Regions from separate parts of the Anoxybacillus ayderensis genome, predicted to be linked through region 1. Evidence: predicted binding sites of a transcription regulator. Region 1 holds the regulator's gene; the other holds the start of a gene.
What was found. Region 1 encodes NrdR, which represses ribonucleotide reductase genes. Its sites were predicted from a motif close to AACACNATATATNGTGTT; they were not measured.
Positions count from the first base shown of each region.

Region 2: a site for NrdR is predicted at 5,695-5,712, ahead of HNR63_RS10215 (vitamin B12-dependent ribonucleotide reductase). Genes of this name have one in related genera too.

Region 1 covers NZ_JACDUV010000004.1:157,676-167,002, reverse strand. Annotated here, with positions in the region: gene HNR63_RS07490 (dUTP diphosphatase) at 42-530, opposite strand; gene rplT (50S ribosomal protein L20) at 591-950, opposite strand; gene rpmI (50S ribosomal protein L35) at 969-1,169, opposite strand; gene infC (translation initiation factor IF-3) at 1,189-1,731, opposite strand; ribosomal protein L20 leader region at 1,758-1,881, opposite strand; gene thrS (threonine--tRNA ligase) at 2,000-3,931, opposite strand; gene ytxC (putative sporulation protein YtxC) at 4,228-5,082, opposite strand; gene dnaI (primosomal protein DnaI) at 5,145-6,077, opposite strand; gene HNR63_RS07455 (replication initiation and membrane attachment family protein) at 6,088-7,485, opposite strand; gene nrdR (transcriptional regulator NrdR) at 7,519-7,989, opposite strand; gene HNR63_RS07445 (hypothetical protein) at 8,051-8,443, opposite strand; gene speD (adenosylmethionine decarboxylase) at 8,519-8,893, opposite strand; gene HNR63_RS07435 (glyceraldehyde-3-phosphate dehydrogenase) at 9,136-9,327, opposite strand, start outside.
Region 2 covers NZ_JACDUV010000006.1:158,471-167,797, reverse strand. Annotated here, with positions in the region: gene HNR63_RS10240 (DUF1385 domain-containing protein) at 1-110, shown strand, start outside; gene HNR63_RS10235 (SA1362 family protein) at 130-471, shown strand; gene HNR63_RS10230 (patatin-like phospholipase family protein) at 486-1,364, opposite strand; gene mntR (transcriptional regulator MntR) at 1,440-1,868, opposite strand; gene splB (spore photoproduct lyase) at 1,938-2,963, opposite strand; gene HNR63_RS10215 (vitamin B12-dependent ribonucleotide reductase) at 3,061-5,622, opposite strand; gene HNR63_RS10210 (lipoate--protein ligase family protein) at 5,782-6,618, opposite strand; gene HNR63_RS10205 (rhodanese-like domain-containing protein) at 6,744-7,115, shown strand; gene gcvPB (aminomethyl-transferring glycine dehydrogenase subunit GcvPB) at 7,147-8,601, opposite strand; gene gcvPA (aminomethyl-transferring glycine dehydrogenase subunit GcvPA) at 8,594-9,327, opposite strand, start outside.

The sequences.
Region 1 (9,327 bases):
TCTATGTACAACATTCATTATACTAAACATTTTGACAGTTGTTAATAATTGTGACTTTGTCGCTCATGGTTCACTTCGTTTTTTGCGACATACGCTCGCTCAATTTGTTCAGCATTAAATTGAAGCGCATGACCGAGCTGTGCATACGCATACACTAATTGATCGTATGCTTGTTCGTCCATCTTTTTGCGAAACGTCTGAACGGCTTCAAATACGTGTAAAAACTGTTCAACGAGCGATTTACTTTCTTGCACATGCGGCCATTTTACATGCTCATGAAGCGAAAGATCAAGCCCGAGCGATAAAATAAAATGAAGGCCGTCTACATATTCCTCTAAAATTGTTTCTTCTGCCGCTTTCGGCTTCGAACTCCAAAATTTAAAGCAACGTGTTTCGTTCGCCAGTTCTCCAATTTCAACAAGAAGAGCTAACAACTTGCGCTCAACTAAACGTTCCCCGCGCAAACCACGCTCCGTTTCAATTCGCTCATCTAATTGCCGTTGCATAGAAAATAATTTTTTTATATCCATTTTTCTCCCCCTCTTATAAAAAATGACCATCCCCTCAAGGGAGAATGGTCATTTCCTTTATTACTTGTTTAAGTTTTCTTTTGCGATGTTTGCAAGTTGTGTGAATGCTGCTGCATCGTTTACTGCTAAATCAGCAAGCATTTTACGGTTTACTTCGATTCCCGCAAGTTTTAATCCGTGCATTAAACGGCTGTAAGAAAGACCGTTCATGCGCGCTGCAGCGTTAATGCGCGTAATCCAAAGTTTACGGAAATCGCGTTTGCGTTGGCGACGATCGCGATACGCATACATTAACGATTTCATTACTTGTTGATTTGCAACTTTATATAAACGATGTTTCGAACCGAAATATCCTTTTGCAAGTTTAAGAATTTTTTTACGACGTCTGCGTGTGACTGTACCGCCTTTTACACGTGGCATAACATTTCCCTCCTAAAATTATTTTACGTTATCTAACAATTGACGAATGCGTTTGAAATCGCCTTTTGATACGAGCGTTGCTTTACGAAGTTTACGCTTTTGTTTTTGTGTTTTGTTTGCGAATAAGTGGCTAGTGAATGCGTGTGAACGTTTTAATTGACCTGTTCCTGTCTTTTTGAAACGCTTCGCTGAGCCTTTGTGAGTTTTCATTTTTGGCATAAGGTGTTCCTCCCTTTTGTTATTTGTCGTTTTTCGGTGCTAGCACTAAAAACATGCTGCGGCCGTCCATTTTCGGAGCCGTCTCAACCGTACCAATATCCGCGCACGCCTCAGCAAATCGATCAAGCACGCGCTGACCAATTTCCTTATGCGTAATCGCACGTCCTTTAAAGCGAATCGTCGCTTTCACTTTATCTCCTTTTTCAAGGAACTTCCGCGCGTTGCGCAATTTCGTGTTGAAGTCATGTTCTTCGATCGTTGGGCTTAAACGAACTTCTTTTACGTTAATCACTTTTTGCTTTTTGCGCGCTTCTTTTTCTTTCTTTTGTTGCTCGAAGCGGAACTTACCATAGTCCATAATGCGGCACACTGGCGGTTTCGCATTTGGTGCAACCATCACTAAATCTAAATTTAAACGCGCTGCAATTTCTAACGCTTCTTGCTTCGTCTTAATCCCAAGTTGCTCTCCATTTGGATCGACTAAACGAACTTCACGTGCCCGAATGTTTTCATTAATAATAAAATCTTTGCTAATAACTAGCCACCTCCACGGTTTTTTCAAGCTTGTTTGTTAAAGCAGAACGCACACGACAAAAAAACGTGTGGGCACAATACACCCACACGTCTCGCTCACAACATTTTTCTGTCATGAAACCTGCTAACAGCCATACGGCGTCGATCAGGTGAGAAGCGGGTGCTTCTGCTTATGTTCAAACAAGTATTTACTTTTACTTTAACATATATACCATATATCAAAACACATTGTCAACTGATGTCAATTGATCACAACAAATAAAACTATAACAAACATAAAGAGAAAATGCAACTATTTATTTACGCACTTCTTTTACGATAGAGTCAACGAACGCATCGAGCGGCATCGTTTCGCTCTTTTGTTCCCCATATTTTCGTACGTTCACTGCCCGTTCGTTTACTTCGTTATCCCCAACAACGAGCATGTACGGAATTTTTTGCATTTGCGCTTCGCGAATTTTGTATCCAATTTTTTCTTCACGCTCATCGACTTCAACACGAATGCCTGCAGCTTGTAACGCCTGTTTTACTTCATACGCATAATCTATATGAACAGCTGGGGAAACAGGAATAACTTGTACTTGTACAGGCGCTAACCATGTCGGGAACGCCCCTTTATACTCCTCAATTAAAAAGGCAACGAAACGTTCCATCGTTGATACGACACCGCGATGGATGACAACCGGACGATGCGGTTTTCCGTCTTCACCGATATATGTTAAGTCAAAACGTTCTGGTAACAAGAAGTCAAGTTGAACCGTAGATAAGGTTTCATCTTTTCCGAGCGCTGTTCGCACTTGAACGTCTAGTTTTGGACCGTAAAACGCAGCTTCTCCTTCTGCTTCGTAATAGTCAAGTCCGAGCTCGTCCATCGCCTCTTTTAACATGCTTTGTGCTTTTTCCCACATCGCATCGTCATCATAATATTTTTCTTTATCTTGCGGATCGCGATACGACAGACGGAACGAATAGTCCGTTAAACCGAAATCTTTATATACATCTAAAATTAAATTAACGACGCGCTTAAACTCGTCTTTAATTTGATCTGGGCGAACGAAAATATGCGCATCATTCAACGTCATCCCACGAACGCGTTGCAATCCTGTAAGCGCCCCTGACATTTCGTAACGATGCATCGTACCGAGCTCTGCGATACGAATTGGCAACTCGCGATAGCTATGAATTTTATGTTTATACACCATCATATGATGCGGACAGTTCATCGGACGTAAGACAAGCTGTTCATTATCCATCTCCATTGGCGGAAACATTCCATCTTTATAATGATCCCAATGGCCAGACGTTTTATATAACTCGACGCTACCGAGCACCGGTGTATATACGTGTTGATAGCCAAGCGACAGCTCTTTATCGACGATATAACGCTCAATTGTTCGGCGAATAGTTGCACCTTTTGGAAGCCAAAGCGGCAATCCTTGTCCTACTTTTTGCGATGTCATAAATAAGTCAAGCTCTTTTCCGAGCTTACGATGATCACGCTCTTTCGCTTCTTGTAAGAGACGTAAATATTCATCTAAATCTTCTTTTTTGAAAAAGGCTGTACCGTAAATACGTTGCAACATTTTGTTTTTGCTGTCACCACGCCAGTACGCACCTGCTACACTTAACAGTTTAAACTCTTTAATTTTTCCTGTTGATGGGACGTGCACCCCACGGCAAAGATCGAAAAACTCTCCTTGTTCGTAAATGGAAACGACTTCTCCCTCTGGAATGTCGTGAATAAGTTCAATTTTTAAATGATCGCCAATTTCTGTATAGCGACGAATTGCCTCTTCGCGACTCACTTCTTTGCGAACGATATCTAAGTTTTCTTTCACAATTTTTTTCATTTCTTGTTCAATTTTCGGTAAGTCTTCTGCTGTAATTGGTACGTCAACATCAATATCATAGTAAAAGCCGTTTTCAATGACAGGGCCAACGCCAAGCTTCACATCTTTGTACAATCGTTTAATCGCTTGTGCCATTAAATGCGCTGTGCTATGACGTAAAATGTCAAGCGCTTCTGGCATATCTTGCGTAATAATCGAAATGGCGCCGTCTTCTTCAATCGGTGTACGCAAATCGATCATGCGATCGTTTAGCTTTCCTGCAATTGCTTTTTTCTTCAGTCCTGGGCTAATGGACGCTGCAATATCTTCCGTTGTCACTCCTTTCGGAAACTCCTTCACTGCTCCATCTGGAAATGTAATTTTTACTACATCCGCCAAAGCTGCTCACTCCTTTTTTAAAAAATAAAAAAACTCGTCCCAAAAACGAGGGACGAGTTGGTTTCGTGGTTCCACCCTTCTTCCCGTCTATACGAACATAAAGCGAGCGTATAAACGGCTTCATCTCGATAACGGCGCAAACCGTCAGCAATTACTAAACGGGCAATCGTCCCATTGTTCACTGCTGAAGTTTAGAGGTGGTAAGTGCATTTTCCGTGTTAGGAAGGTTTCAGCCTATGCCTTCCCTCTCTGTGAACCGTAAAAATACACCCATGTCCTCATCATCACTTTTTGCTTTATTCACTATGTATGTCATTATAAGCATATTTTTTTGGAAAATCAAGAGGTGTTCGTAGCTCGATTCGCTCTTGAAACACATTTTGAATCGTTTGGATCATTCCGACATCTGTCACATTTGTATACATATATATTTTTTCTGGTGCTATCGATACGAGCGGCGCTAATACAGATGTGTCAATGTACATCGGCTGACTCACCATCAATCGACGGTCAATAAACTGCTTTAGTTGATGAGGTGACAAGTAAAAAAAATGGTCATCGAAAAATTGAAACGTTTCGTTTTCGTATACTAAATGAAGGACGCTCATTTTCGGGTGGCGCGACGCCACAATTTCGCGCAACAGTTGAACGAAAGTTTGGTATTCTTGTTCTAATTTGTATTCGTCAATCGCTAATTCCACATAATGTATAAGCCGATCATAATACGGCTTTAAGCGAAAAGTGATAAGCGACTCGAATGAAAACACCCCTTCCTGCAAACATTCATGCAACGATTGAGCAATCAGTTGCTCACGCGGTACATTTATTTTCTTTCCGAGACGATAATCGTGCCTTTCCCCGTCAATAAACGAATATGTAAGCTGTAAAATTTGTTGTTGCTCTTCTTCGTTTTCATAAAAAAACGTGCGGGAAATGATCGATAAAATCCAACGTGTTTCAAATGCTCGAATGATGCATGAAGAAAAAATAGGAATGAACAATGCGCGCATATGCGCAACATTCTGTTCATGAAAGAAAACGGTAATCGTCTTGTCATCATAAAGCAACTTCCCATATGGTTGCGGCGCTTTACTTAATTGTTCAAATAGTCGTTGTGCATCTTGTCCATTTTGAAATACGATATAAATCAACGGTGCCCCCCCTTTTCCCGAAACATGCTTGTTTTATATATATGGGGAACACCGTTTGTTTATCACATTTCGATTCGGCGATTTTTTCCTGTCATTTCGATCGGAGTAGCTAAATAAACAATTCGTTCGATAATTCGTGCCGCTTTTACTTGTTCTTCTTCGCCTCGCTGCGAGTGAGCAAGGTGATGCGTCAGACGTTTTAAATCAAAATTTGATGTAAAACATGTCGGCAAATGCTCAAGCATGCGATATTGTAAAATCGGACCGAGCACCTCATCGCGCCACCAACTTGACATTAATTCTGCTCCTAAATCATCGAGCATAAGGACAGGTACTTGCTTTGCATATTCAATCGTATCCTGAAATGCATCGGTTTGAAGCGATGATTTCAACGAGCGAACAAATTCTGGTACGTACACGAGAAATGAAGCGATGTGCCTTTGTGCTAACTCATTTGCCATCGCTGCTAACAAATATGTTTTTCCGACGCCAAACGATCCGTATAAATATAGCCCTTTCATTCGTTTGCCTATTTCGTATGTCGATGCAAACGTGTTCGCAAGCTCGATCGCTTCAATTCGCCCAAGATCGTCCGTTTCTAGCTGATCAAACGCTGCTTGCAACATATCGCGCGGAATAAATAAACTACGAATAAGCGACTGTTGTTTTTTTCGTTCATCATCTTGCACTTTACGAGCACACCGCTCATATTGCACGTCAATGTTTTTCCCTTGCCAAATTAAATGAGGCGTATAACCTTTCAGTAAGTTCGGACATTGTTCTAAGCTTTGGCAACGTTCACAATGCTTGCTTTGTTGCACAAACTCGTACAATTTACCGAGATGACGATTTAACATCGCATCCGTCACGTGATGACCACGCAAAAATGTTTGAACATGAGGATCACGTAAAATGTCGCGCTTCATCGCCTCATATCGTTCTTTAAAATCGTGACGATTCATCAAATGGTGAATGGTTTCCCGAATTGGTTTCATCGTTTATCCCCTAACTTTTCGGTTTTTTTAACCGTTCTTCCAACTCGCGCCGTTTTTGTTCTAACTCTTCTTCTGATTTCACTTGTTTTCGCTCAAATTGTGAATAGTCCGTCTGCAGCCAATCTGGCAACAGTTCGGTACGAATCGGTTTTTTAGATCCTTTTTGTTCTTTTTCTTTCATAAATGTTTCATATTCTCGCGCCTCTTTTTTCGCCAATTCCATCGCTTGTTTCACCGTACGTACCTTTTTTCGCGCCCATGAACTCGCAATTTTTTCAACATATTTTTTCGGCAACTTCATATCTGTCCGCAGCATGACGTAGTAAATGAGCACGTTCATGACACCTGGCGGCAATTTTTGTTTAAACATAATGTCTTCAATCAACTGTAAATCAGCTAACGCCGGTTCAACTCCACCAGAAAAATCCATAAGCAATTGTCTCGGCGAAACGGTTTCAAGCTGTTTCATTAAATATTCTTCTTCATTTTTTGGTTCGGCATGTGCCATCGTTCGCTCTGCTAACGGTTGTACACGATCATATAGACGCGGAAGCGCTTCACCACGTTCAAATTGATACCATTCTTGCGCTGCTTTTCGTAATGCTTCAATATCAATTTGTTCAGCGGGATCGATGACGCCCATCACAATTTTTTGCATATCAAGAGGACCAATCCCATACAGAAAAGAAAGCTTTTTAATTGCATCTTTTACTTTTTCAGTAATCGCACGTCGTGGTACGAGGTGATGAGATAGTCCAGCGTAAAAGGCATCGAAGTCAAATATATCATCTTGCATCTTATATATCGCTCGTTCTTTTCCTATATACTGCTGTCCATCTTGAAGCATCACTTCTTGTTTCGCTTCATCACTTAATTTATGAATCATTTTTTCAGGTTGGATGGATGAAAAGACATCGTGAAATGAGCGGGTGATCGGTGTAAATGACGTACGATCAATGGCACGATCGGAAAAAAACTTTTTCAGCTTTTGAAATTTTGTTTTTCCGACACGATCATACAAAAATACATTTAAAACCCCATCGTTGAAAAATTGTTCTGGTGTAAGTGGAAGAAGTAGCTCATAAATAAATACCCGTTCATCGTCTTCATTCGTTCGTTTCATGTACGTATTTAACAACCCGATTCCTTCTAGTTTTAAACGCTCGGCATATATCGTTGGCAAACTGCATTGCATAATCGCCATTAAACTATGATGTGTCGTCTCCTCGCTCCATAAACGCGCCTGCTCAAGTTCGCTCCATAACGTCATATATAAGCTATACGCTTGAGCACCAATTAAAGGTTGATATAAAAGTGTCAATACTTTTCGGTCTAATTCGCTTAAAATTCCGTTCGCATGTACAATATATCGGTCGACCGCAATTAACTCTTTCCAACTATATTCCATCTTATCGACCTTCTTCATATGAAAAAGAGCACATTATGCCCTTTCTCCTTGTTCTTTTTTAATGAGCTCTTTTAATTCTTCAATAAAGACGTTTAAATCTTTAAACTGTCGATATACAGAGGCAAAACGAACGTAAGCGACTTCATCAATTTTTGATAATCTTTCCATTACCATTTCGCCGATCGTTTCACTTTTTACTTCATTTATGCCGCTATTACGCAATTCTCGCTCAATTTGCTGCGTCACTTGCTCTAATTGTTCAAGGGCAACCGGCCGCTTCTCACATGCTTTAATCAGCCCACGCAATATTTTTTCACGACTAAATTCTTCTCTCGTTCCTTCTTTTTTCACGACAATTAACGGTGTTTCTTCGACTTTCTCAAACGTTGTAAAACGAAAATGGCAACGTTCACATTCGCGCCGACGGCGAATGGAACGCCCTTCATCAACTGGACGCGAATCAAGTACCCGCGTCCCATGATGGTGACACGATGGGCATTTCATATGTATCAACTCCTGACAGTAATCTTACCCTTATAGTAGACAAAAAAAGGCGCATGCACAACTACTTCTCACTATATATTCCCGATCCGATGTATGTTAATCGTTTAGCTAATTGATCATATAAACGAATAATAAGTTGACGGCTAAATCCAAAGTCGATTGGCAACCACTTTGTTTCTGTCGTCACAGAAAAATCAATAGCTGTTTCGAACGGTCGAACAGAAATGACTGTGACGACGATAAATGCTTTTTTTCCTTTCGTAAGCGATACGCTCATTTCTCCTCTTTCTTCTGAGATTGCCACAATATGATAGCCGTCCATTTGCTCGAACAATTGTTTCACTTCTTTTAATGCAGCCGCTTGCGTCGTTTTATAATAACGGCTTTTCAACTGCTCATCCGGATGACGTTCCGATGTTTCATTATGATTCGTTAATACGTATTTCCATTTCACCTGTCGTCGCCTCACTTTTCAACGAATGATAAAAAAGAGGTGCAGAATCTACACCTCTTTTCCTCTTACACTTTATTATAAAGCTTTTGCTTGTTTAATTTCAATCGGACCCATGCCACGAGGCAATTCAATTGTTTCACGTGTTTGCGCACCTAACGCTTCTGCAATATAGTCAGCAGCAATCGTTGGATCTAAATGTCCACATGTGTACACATCAATACTCGCATATCCGTGTTCAGGAAAACTGTGAATCGTTAAATGTGATTCAGAAATGATCACAACGCCGCTAACGCCTTGTGGTGCAAATTTATGAAATGCAACTTCACGAATTTCCGCACCTGACTTTAACGCTGCATCAACAAATGTTTTTTCAATAAACTCGATGTCATTCAACTTATCAAAATCGCATCCCCAAAGTTCTGAGATAACGTGACGACCCATTGTATCCATGATCGTATCCCCCTTTAATAAATTTTGAAAAAAAATAAACGATGAATTTCTTTTGCTTTCTGGAATGTATAACTACCACGGGGGAAAGTTAGTCCAAAGAGGTCCTAACCCTTTAAGTAGTCACATTACCATGCGTTCAAGAAGTTCACGAAAAATAGTATACTTCGTTTATATCTTTTTTTCAATATTGTTTTTTGTTTTTTATGAAATTAGGCATAAAAAATAACGCTGGAATGCCAGCGTTATGACATCGCAACCGCTTCGTTTTTTGACAACTGTTTTGCAACAAGCTTTGTTAAATCAACAACGCGGCACGAATAACCCCATTCATTATCATACCATGCTAATACTTTTACTTTCCGATTTTCGATTACCATCGTGGATAATCCATCGACAATGGCAGAGTGCGGATTCGTATTAAAATCAATCGATAC
Region 2 (9,327 bases), on a different contig from region 1:
TAACAACGAAAGAACCGACTGACGATCAAGTGGAAGTAGCTATCGCATCATTTCAACGTTTGCTTGAGTTAGAGGGAGAAGCGACGAACGAGCAAGAAGAAGTGGTGTAACATAAAGGAGGTGGATCGATTGCGTCGGCGCCCATTCCCGCTTATCACTTTGCTTATTGTGTTCGCTATTGTTGGGTTTTCTTATCGTCTATGGAACGATCCGATGCAGTTGTTGAAACAAGTGTTTCTCATCGGATTGGTCGCAGCTGTCTTTTATGGCATATATAAATGGATACAAAGACAAAACTTTAGTCGTTCGTATCAAAAAGCGGTAAAACAATCGAAAAAGCTCCACCACCAGAAAACGAAGCCGACGTCGAAAAAACAACCGCGCCCAACCGCTTTAAAGAAAAAGCACGCTACTCATTTAACAGTCATTGAAGGAAAAAAAGGAAAGAAAAAAAATCGGGCTTCTTTTTAACCCGATTTTTTCTTTTAATACGTCCACGTTTTTAAAAATTGTTTGGTGCGCTCTTTTCCAAACGAAATGAGCTTCTTTTTTTCTTCATCCGTCACTGAGAAATCGGTGGCAACGACATGTTTGACAGGCAGAAAAATGATATTTTTTTCATGGCGGCGCGAAATGTATCGTTCATCGTGCGCCTCGCGCATCGTTTGAAACAACGCTTCATACAAATCAATGGCGTTATTAATTTTCTTTTTTGCTTTTTGCGCTTGTCTTGCATTTAGTTTGATGCCTAGAACAGGCCGCTTTTTTCGCTCTTCATCAAATAAAAAAATCGGAAAATTGCTTAGTAAGCCGCCATCAACGACAATATGCTTTCCTTCATCTGTCTTTAACTGTACAGGCTCAAAAAAATAAGGAATGCCGACGCTCATTCTTACTGCTTTTGCGACGGAAAAGCGGAGAGGATCAATGCCGTATTTCGGCAAATCATCTGGCAAAATAAGCATCGTCCCATTCGTTAAATCGGAAGCGACGACGCGCAATCGTTCATGCGGCAAATCAGCAAACGTGTACACACCTTTTTTACTTAACTGTTCGGCAATCCATCGTTCAAGCTTTTCTCCTTTATATAACCCCATTTTCCAATAAAGGACGAGCCATTTTAACCATGCATACGGGATGATTGTATGTCTCTCATCGAGAAAGTCCATTAAATTCATTTCTTCGATCATGTCCACGATTTCCTTGCTTGTAAATCCCGCCGCAATAAACGAGGCAATAAGTGCCCCTGCGCTCGTACCAGCAAGCCGCTTAAAACGAAAACCTTTTTCTTCGATCGCCTCATATGCTCCAATTAACGCAAAACCTTTGACTCCTCCACCAGAAAACACACCGTCAATCTCCATGCCCTTCCCTCCCTCGCCATATATGTATGAAAAATGGGAGAGATTGAGCATAAAAAAACAAAAAAGAACAAGCGTTTATGCCTGTTCTTGCTCGTTTTGCTTTTGAATGTTGCGAAGCGCTTCAAGACGTGACCGATCTTCCTCAAAGTATTGTACTAAGTCACCGATGCGGTCAATCGCGTTCCAGCTCAAATGATGTTCGATTCCCTCAACATCGCGATAAATGTTTTCTTCATCGACGCCAATGAGACGCATAAATTGTTCAAGCAACTCATGACGATACACGAGTCGTTTACCGATTTTTTTTCCTTTTGGAGTAAGCACAAGCCCGCGATACTTTTCATATACTAAATATTCGTCTTTATCAAGCTTTTGAACCATTTTTGTCACAGAGGAGGGATGAACAGATAACGCTTCAGCAATATCTGATACACGAGCGTATCCTTTTTCTTCGATCAATATATAAATTTGTTCAATATAATCTTCCATGCTTGGTGTTGGCATACGTTCCCCTCCTAAACAAACATCCGCAATCATTATGATTATAACATGTTTACCAAGCATGACAACTATTTACGTAAAATATTCAATTGTCGCTTCGGGAAAAAATTGTGCAATATACGAGCGAATCGTGTCATTTAACCGATTCGCCTCTTCATCTTGATACACATATTTCCCGATGCCGTATCGTCCCCATTTATATTTTCGTTTCGTTTCGTCAAGATCGAGCTTCGTTTTCGGATATCGTTTTTGAATAACCGTTTTCGCCGGTTTAGTGAAGCGATGTTGGATTAATTCGAACGTTAAATCCGTTAAGTCGATGCCTTGCAAGTTTGTGTTCAGTCGTTCAAACAGCTCAAAATACCCTTCTTCCCAACCGTCATGCATATAAATCGGAGCGACGATAAAACCGAGCGGATAGCCAGCATGCGCCACTTTTCGCGCCGCCTCTAGCCGTGCGTCAAACGAAGACGTCCCCGGCTCAAAGTTTTGAATAACATACCGTGAATTGACGCTAAAACGAAAGCGTGTTTTTCCATTATGTTTTGCATCAAGCAAATGATCGACATGTTCATATTTTGTGACAAAACGAAGTCGACCATATTCCGTCGCTCCAATAAATTCAATCGCTTTTTTTAAAGCATGCGTCAAATGATCGATGCCGACAATATCGGACGTACAAGCCGCTTCAAAGCGCGTAATTTCTGGAGCGCGTTCATCGATGTATGCTTTCGCTTGAGCGAAAATATCATCCAGATTGACGTACACACGAATGTAAGGCTTGCTTCCAAGCGTCGTCTGTAAATAACAATAATGACAATGCCCCATGCACCCCGTCGCAAGAGGAATCGCATATTCGGCGGACGGTTTAGACGTATCGAATTTTAATGTGCGCCGAACACCGACAACAAGTGTTGATTTTGCGTTGCGATATTGCTGAAGCTCGTTATCTCCCGGAATGCCGCGCACTTGGTTATGCGATGTCGTTTCGCGAATGTCGATATGCATACGTTTGAATTTTTCATATAACTCTTTACCAAGCGGATAATGAAGCGCTTCGGGCTCAAAATAAACAAGCTGAGGAATAAATGGCTTCATACAATCACCTCAATGTTAGTATGGTTTATTCGTATGAGGTGATGAAATACAATTTTTGTAATAAAATAAGGGACGGGTTTTCCCGTCCCTTTTTACGTTATAAGCCACATTTTAACTGGGCACCGCAACTTGTGCACGTGTTGCAGCCACCGATTTCTTCGACCGTTCCTTCACGGCATACTGGACAAATGTTTCCAACTTCTGAACCGATTGTGACGTCCGTTGCGCGTAAATCTGGAATCGTTTCAACAAGCGCAACAGCCCGCTTTTTCGGTTCTTCTGGCAGAAGCTCTAGCTGCTCTTCGACCGCATGTTCTTCTGCTTTTAATGTTAATACTTGCGCATCACGGCTACCGTCGACATATACTGTTCCACCTTTTGCACCACCTCGCCATAAACGCTCGTACACTTTTTGCACTTGCTCGACCGTATAGCCGCGCGGTGCATTCACCGTTTTCGAGAGGCTTGAATCGACCCAACGTTGAATAATGCATTGTACATCCGCATGCGCTTCTGGCGATAAATCCATCGCGGTTACAAACCAATGCGGCAAGTTGTTCGGATCTGCTTCTGGATGTTTATCTAAATATTCTTGAACGATATCCGCCTTCACTTCAATAAACTTACCTAGACGGCCGCTTCGATAATAAGAAAAGGAAAAATATGGTTCAAGCCCTGTGGACACGCCGATCATTGTCCCTGTGGATCCAGTCGGAGCAACCGTTAATAAATGCGAGTTGCGAATGCCGTATTTTAAAATATCTTGGCGAATATCGTCCGGCATTTTTTTCATATAACCGGTGTGAATAAACGCTTCACGCAATTTCATCGTTTCTTCTTCTGTTTCACCAACTAAAAACGGAAAGCTTCCTTTTTCTTTCGCAAGCTCAATCGACGCACGATACGCCGTTGTCGCAATTGTTTTAAACAGCTCGTCAACTAACTGATTTCCTTCTTCCGAACCGTACTCTTTTTCGCAATAAATAAGCAAATCCGCTAGTCCCATGACGCCAAGACCGACGCGGCGCTCCCCAAGCGCTTGCTTTTTATTTTCCTCAAGGAAGTACGGGGTTGCGTCAATAACGTTATCTTGCATGCGGACACCGACTTCAACCGTCTGCTTTAATTTTTCATAATCCACAACTTTCTTTTCTTTATCGACCATATTCGCCAAATTAATGGCAGCTAAATTGCACACAGAATAAGGTGCGAGTGGTTGTTCACCACACGGATTTGTTGCGACTACTTTTTGCCCGTACGCTCTTGCGTTCGTCATGTCGTTGGCGTTGTCGATAAAGAAAATGCCTGGTTCGGCGGAATACGTTGCGCAAATGTTAATGAGCTTCCATAGCTCGCGCGCGCGAATTTTCCGGTAGACGCGAACGCGATAGCCCATTTTCTCCCATTCACGCACATCGCCGACTTCGTGCCATTTTTCGTTGTAGATGCGCATTTCTTCTTCCGAGTACGTTTCAACATCTGGGAAGCGCAATTCGTATTCTTCATCGTTTTCTACTGCCTGCATAAACTCTTTTGTTAAGCAAACGGAAATGTTCGCCCCTGTTAAAAAGTCCGGATTGTGCACGCTATACGTTCCGCCTGTCCGCAACTTTTCTTCCGCGTCTTTAATAATTTTTTCTGAAAAGCCACCGTATCCTGGGATGTTTTTGTAGTTAACAATTCCTTGATACATCGCGCGCTCTTGTTCAGTAAGCGGTGTAAACTTTAGTTTTTCTTTCGCTGCTTTTTGAATGCCTTCATCTTCTGTATTTTCAAGCAAATAGCGCAAAATGCGTGGATTTTGCATTTTCGAAATAATGAATTCAATAATGTCCGGGTGCCAATCGGCCAACATAATCATTTGGGCGCCCCTACGACTTCCACCTTGTTCGACAAGATGGGTCAGTTTTGCAATATCGTCAAGCCATGACACTGAACCGGACGATTTTCCATTCACTCCGCGCGCGAGTGTATTGCGTGGACGAAGGGTAGAACCGTTCGTTCCGACACCGCCACCGCGGCTCATAATTTCCATCACTTGTTTGCGATGTTCAGAAATACCTTCACGCGAGTCTTTCACAAATGGCATGACGTAGCAGTTGAAGTACGTCACTTCTGTTCCAGAACCTGCTCCATATAATACGCGCCCTGCTGGAACGAAATTTAGACTGACAAGCTGTTCATAAAACTTTTCGAACCACTCTTGCCGTTTTTCTTCCGTTTGCTCAACAGCGGCTAGCCCGGTTGCGTTCCGCTTTGCAATTTGCTCATAATAAATTTCTAATGGTTTTTCAATAACATCAAGAGAACGAACGACAATGCCTGTTTTCGCCTCTTCCCCTTCTAGCACGTGGCGATATTCTTCTTCCACAAGCACGTGTGCTTTTTTACTCTCCCAATCCAACTCGACAATAAACCCAAGCCCACGCGCCGGAAACTTCGGATCTTCCTTCACTGTTAAAACGACAAAATCCCCGACGCTTAGCGTCAACTTTTCCGTATCTTTAAACGAATAGCGATCAAGCATCACTAAGCGCGACACACCCTTATATGTAATGTGCATCTCAGGAGTAATCGGGTGCACTTGTGGAAATAGGCGAATGTCTTCATTCAACTTGTCCATATTCACCGTCATTTTTTCAGAAAACGCAACCGTCATGTTTACCTCTCCTCTTCCAACATAATCTTACTACATTAAACTACCATATATCGACAACAATAATCAATTAAAAAATCAATATGTAGTATGTTTTTTTACAAAACCCATACTACATATTGATAATTAAGTCAAGTGTTTTTTATTTGTCAAGAGGAAAATTTACCTTTTAAAATTCCATTCATCTGTTTCGTATTTATTTCTCGCTAGTTGCTGAACGTACAGCCGCTCATCATCGGTTAATTCATATCGTTCCAACTGAATGTTTAAACCTTTTTCAAATCCTTTGAAAAATGCTTCTTTCGCCTCATCGATCGTCACTTTTCGATCGGTTAGCTCATTGATTGCGACCGCTTTGTTTTTAAAATTTTGTCGCAACCGCTCTTTCACTCGTTCGTTCGGATACTTAAACAAGCTAAAAAGCATCTCTTCATCTAAGTCTAATAAAATCGAGCCATGTTGTAAAATGACCCCTTTTTGTCGCGTTTGGGCGCTTCCTGCCACTTTTCTTCCTTCGACAACGAGCTCATACCAAGACGGTGCGTCAAAACAAACAGCTGAGCGTGGGTTTTTTAAATCTGCTTTTTCTTCTTCTGTTTTTGGAACAGCAAAATACGCATCAAGCCCAAGGAAACGAAATCCTTCCAAAATGCCTTGTGAAATGACGCGATACGCTTCCGTCACCGTCTGCGGCATAGCTGGATGCGCTTCTGATACGATAACGCTATACGTTAATTCTTTATCATGAAGCACACCACGCCCGCCTGTTGGGCGTCTCACAAAGCCAAGTCCGTATTTTTTTACTGCATCCATATCGATCTCTTTTTCGACTTTTTGAAAATAGCCGATCGAAAGTGTCGGTGGGTTCCAACCGTAAAACCGAATGGTCGGTGGAAAGTGTCCTTCACTATGCCATTCTAACAACGCTTCATCAAGCGCCATATTAAACGCTGGGGAACAATTGCCTGAGTCGATAAATCGCCATACTTCTTTTTCCATCTACTCCACCCTTTCCTCTATCATTTTATAGTGTAGCAAACATAATAAGTCAATGGAAAATGCTTTGCTTCTTGGACGAAACATTTATATAATAGACGTGGCAACGATGAAAAAGGAGGGTAAGCATGACGACAGTTCTTATTATTCTCGGAGCAATCATTGTGTACGCGGTAATTACATACTTTTACCAAAAGCGAGTCGTTAAAACGCTTACGGAAGAAGAGTTCCGCGCAGGTTATCGAAAAGCGCAACTCATCGACGTTCGCGAACCAGATGAATACGCTGCCGGTCACATTTTAGGAGCACGTAATATTCCACTTTCACAACTGCGTTTACGCATGAAAGAATTGCGTAAAGACCAGCCGATTTATTTATATTGCCAAAGCGGACTTCGCAGCGGCCGTGCGGCACAAATGCTTTACCGAAAAGGATATCGCGACCTTTACCACTTAAAAGGCGGATTTAAAATGTGGACAGGAAAGGTGAAGAAAAAATAAGGTGCCAAGCCAAAACGCCTGGCACCTTTTTTTATTTCTGATAACGCAAAATCGGTTTGCGGGCCGCCGTCGTTTCATCCAATCGTTTGACGACCGTTGTATGCGGTGCTTCTTGGACGATTTCCGGCGTTTCTTCCGCTTCTTTCGCAATTTGGATCATCGCATCAATGAACGCATCGAGCGTTTCTTTTGACTCCGTTTCCGTCGGTTCGATCATCATGCACTCTTCGACAATCAATGGGAAGTAAATCGTCGGCGGATGGTAGCCGAAATCAAGCAAACGCTTCGCAATATCAAGCGTGCGCACACCCAATTTCTTTTGCCGCTTTCCTGATAACACAAACTCGTGTTTGCAATGACGGTTGTATGGCAAATCGTAATATTCCGCTAGACGACGCATCATGTAATTAGCGTTTAATACCGCATATTCTGTCACTGCTTTTAAGCCGTCCGGCCCCATCGAACGAATATACGTATAGGCGCGAACGTTAATGCCGAAGTTGCCATAAAACGGCTTCACGCGACCGATCGCTTTTGGTCTGTCATAGTCGAAATAGTATCCGTCTTCTCCCTTTTCCACCGTCGGTTTCGGTAAAAATGGAATAAGGTCCGCTTTCACACCAACTGGACCAGAGCCAGGGCCACCGCCGCCATGCGGGCCAGTAAACGTTTTATGAAGGTTTAAGTGAACGACGTCAAAGCCCATATCGCCAGGGCGCGCTTTGCTTAACACCGCATTTAAGTTTGCCCCGTCGTAATACAGCTTTCCGCCTGCGGCATGCACGATTTCTGCCATTTCTAAAATATTTTCTTCAAAAAGACCAAGCGTATTTGGGTTTGTGAGCATAAGCGCGGCTGTATCTGGGCCGACGACGCGGCGTAAATCGTCTAAATCGACAAGCCCTTCTTCTGTCGATTTCACCGTCACCGTTTCAAATCCGGCAACTGTTGCCGACGCAGGATTTGTTCCGTGCGCCGTATCAGGGACAATGACTTTTGTGCGATTGTAGTCGCCGTTTGCTTCATGGTAGGCGCGAATCATCATCAGTCCTGTCCATTCTCCATGCGCACCAGCGGCTGGCTGCAACGTCACCGCATCCATGCCGGTAATTTCTTTTAAATGCTCTTGTAAGTCATACATTAATTCAAGCGCCCCTTGCACCGTTTCTTCCGGCTGAAGCGGATGAATGTGGGCAAATCCAGCGAAGCGAGCAACGTTTTCATTTATTTTCGGATTGTATTTCATCGTACAAGATCCAAGCGGGTAAAAGCCGGAATCAACCCCATGGTTACGCTTTGATAGCGCTGTATAATGACGCATAATGTCAAGCTCTGACACTTCAGGAAGCTCCGGTGCTTCTTGCCGAATGTAATCGGTTGGAACGACTTGTGCAATATCGACTGCTGGTACGTCTAGTGCTGGTAAGCTATATCCGATTCGTCCTGGCTTGCTTAATTCAAAAATAAGCGGTTGATCTTTATGCATGACAATCCCCCAATTCTTTCACAAGCGTGTCGATTTCTTCTTTCGTGCGCAATTCTGTGACCGCAATTAACATGCAGTTTTGCAGTTCTGGATAATCGCGCCCGAGATCGTAGCCGCCGATGATCCCTTTTTCCAACAGCTTTTTATTTACTTCCGCTACGGGCTTGTTCAGTCGAACAACAAACTCGTTGAAAAACGGTCCTGTAAATAAGACATCAAATCCATGATTGACGAACGCTTCTTTTGCATAATGCGCTTTTTGAATATTCATCGTCGCCATTTCTTTTACACCTTTTTTGCCGAGCGCGGTCATCGCCACCGATGCGGCGAGCGCATTTAACGCTTGGTTCGAGCAAATATTTGACGTCGCTTTGTCGCGGCGAATATGTTGTTCACGCGCTTGCAACGTCAAAACAAAGCCGCGTCGCCCTTCTTCATCCGTCGTTTGTCCGACGAGACGCCCTGGAATTTTGCGCATGAGCGCCGATTTCACCGCAAAATAACCGCAATGTGGACCACCGAATTGGGCTGGAATGCCAAACGGTTGCGCATCGCCAACGACGATGTCTGCACCGAACTGACCTGGCGGTGTTAATACCCCTAACGCAAGCGGATTGCTTGCGACAACGAACATTCCTTGATGCGCATGAGCGATTGGTTCAATTTCTTTTAGCGGTTCGATTTGTCCGAAAAAGTTTGGATATTGCACAATGACGCATGCGACAT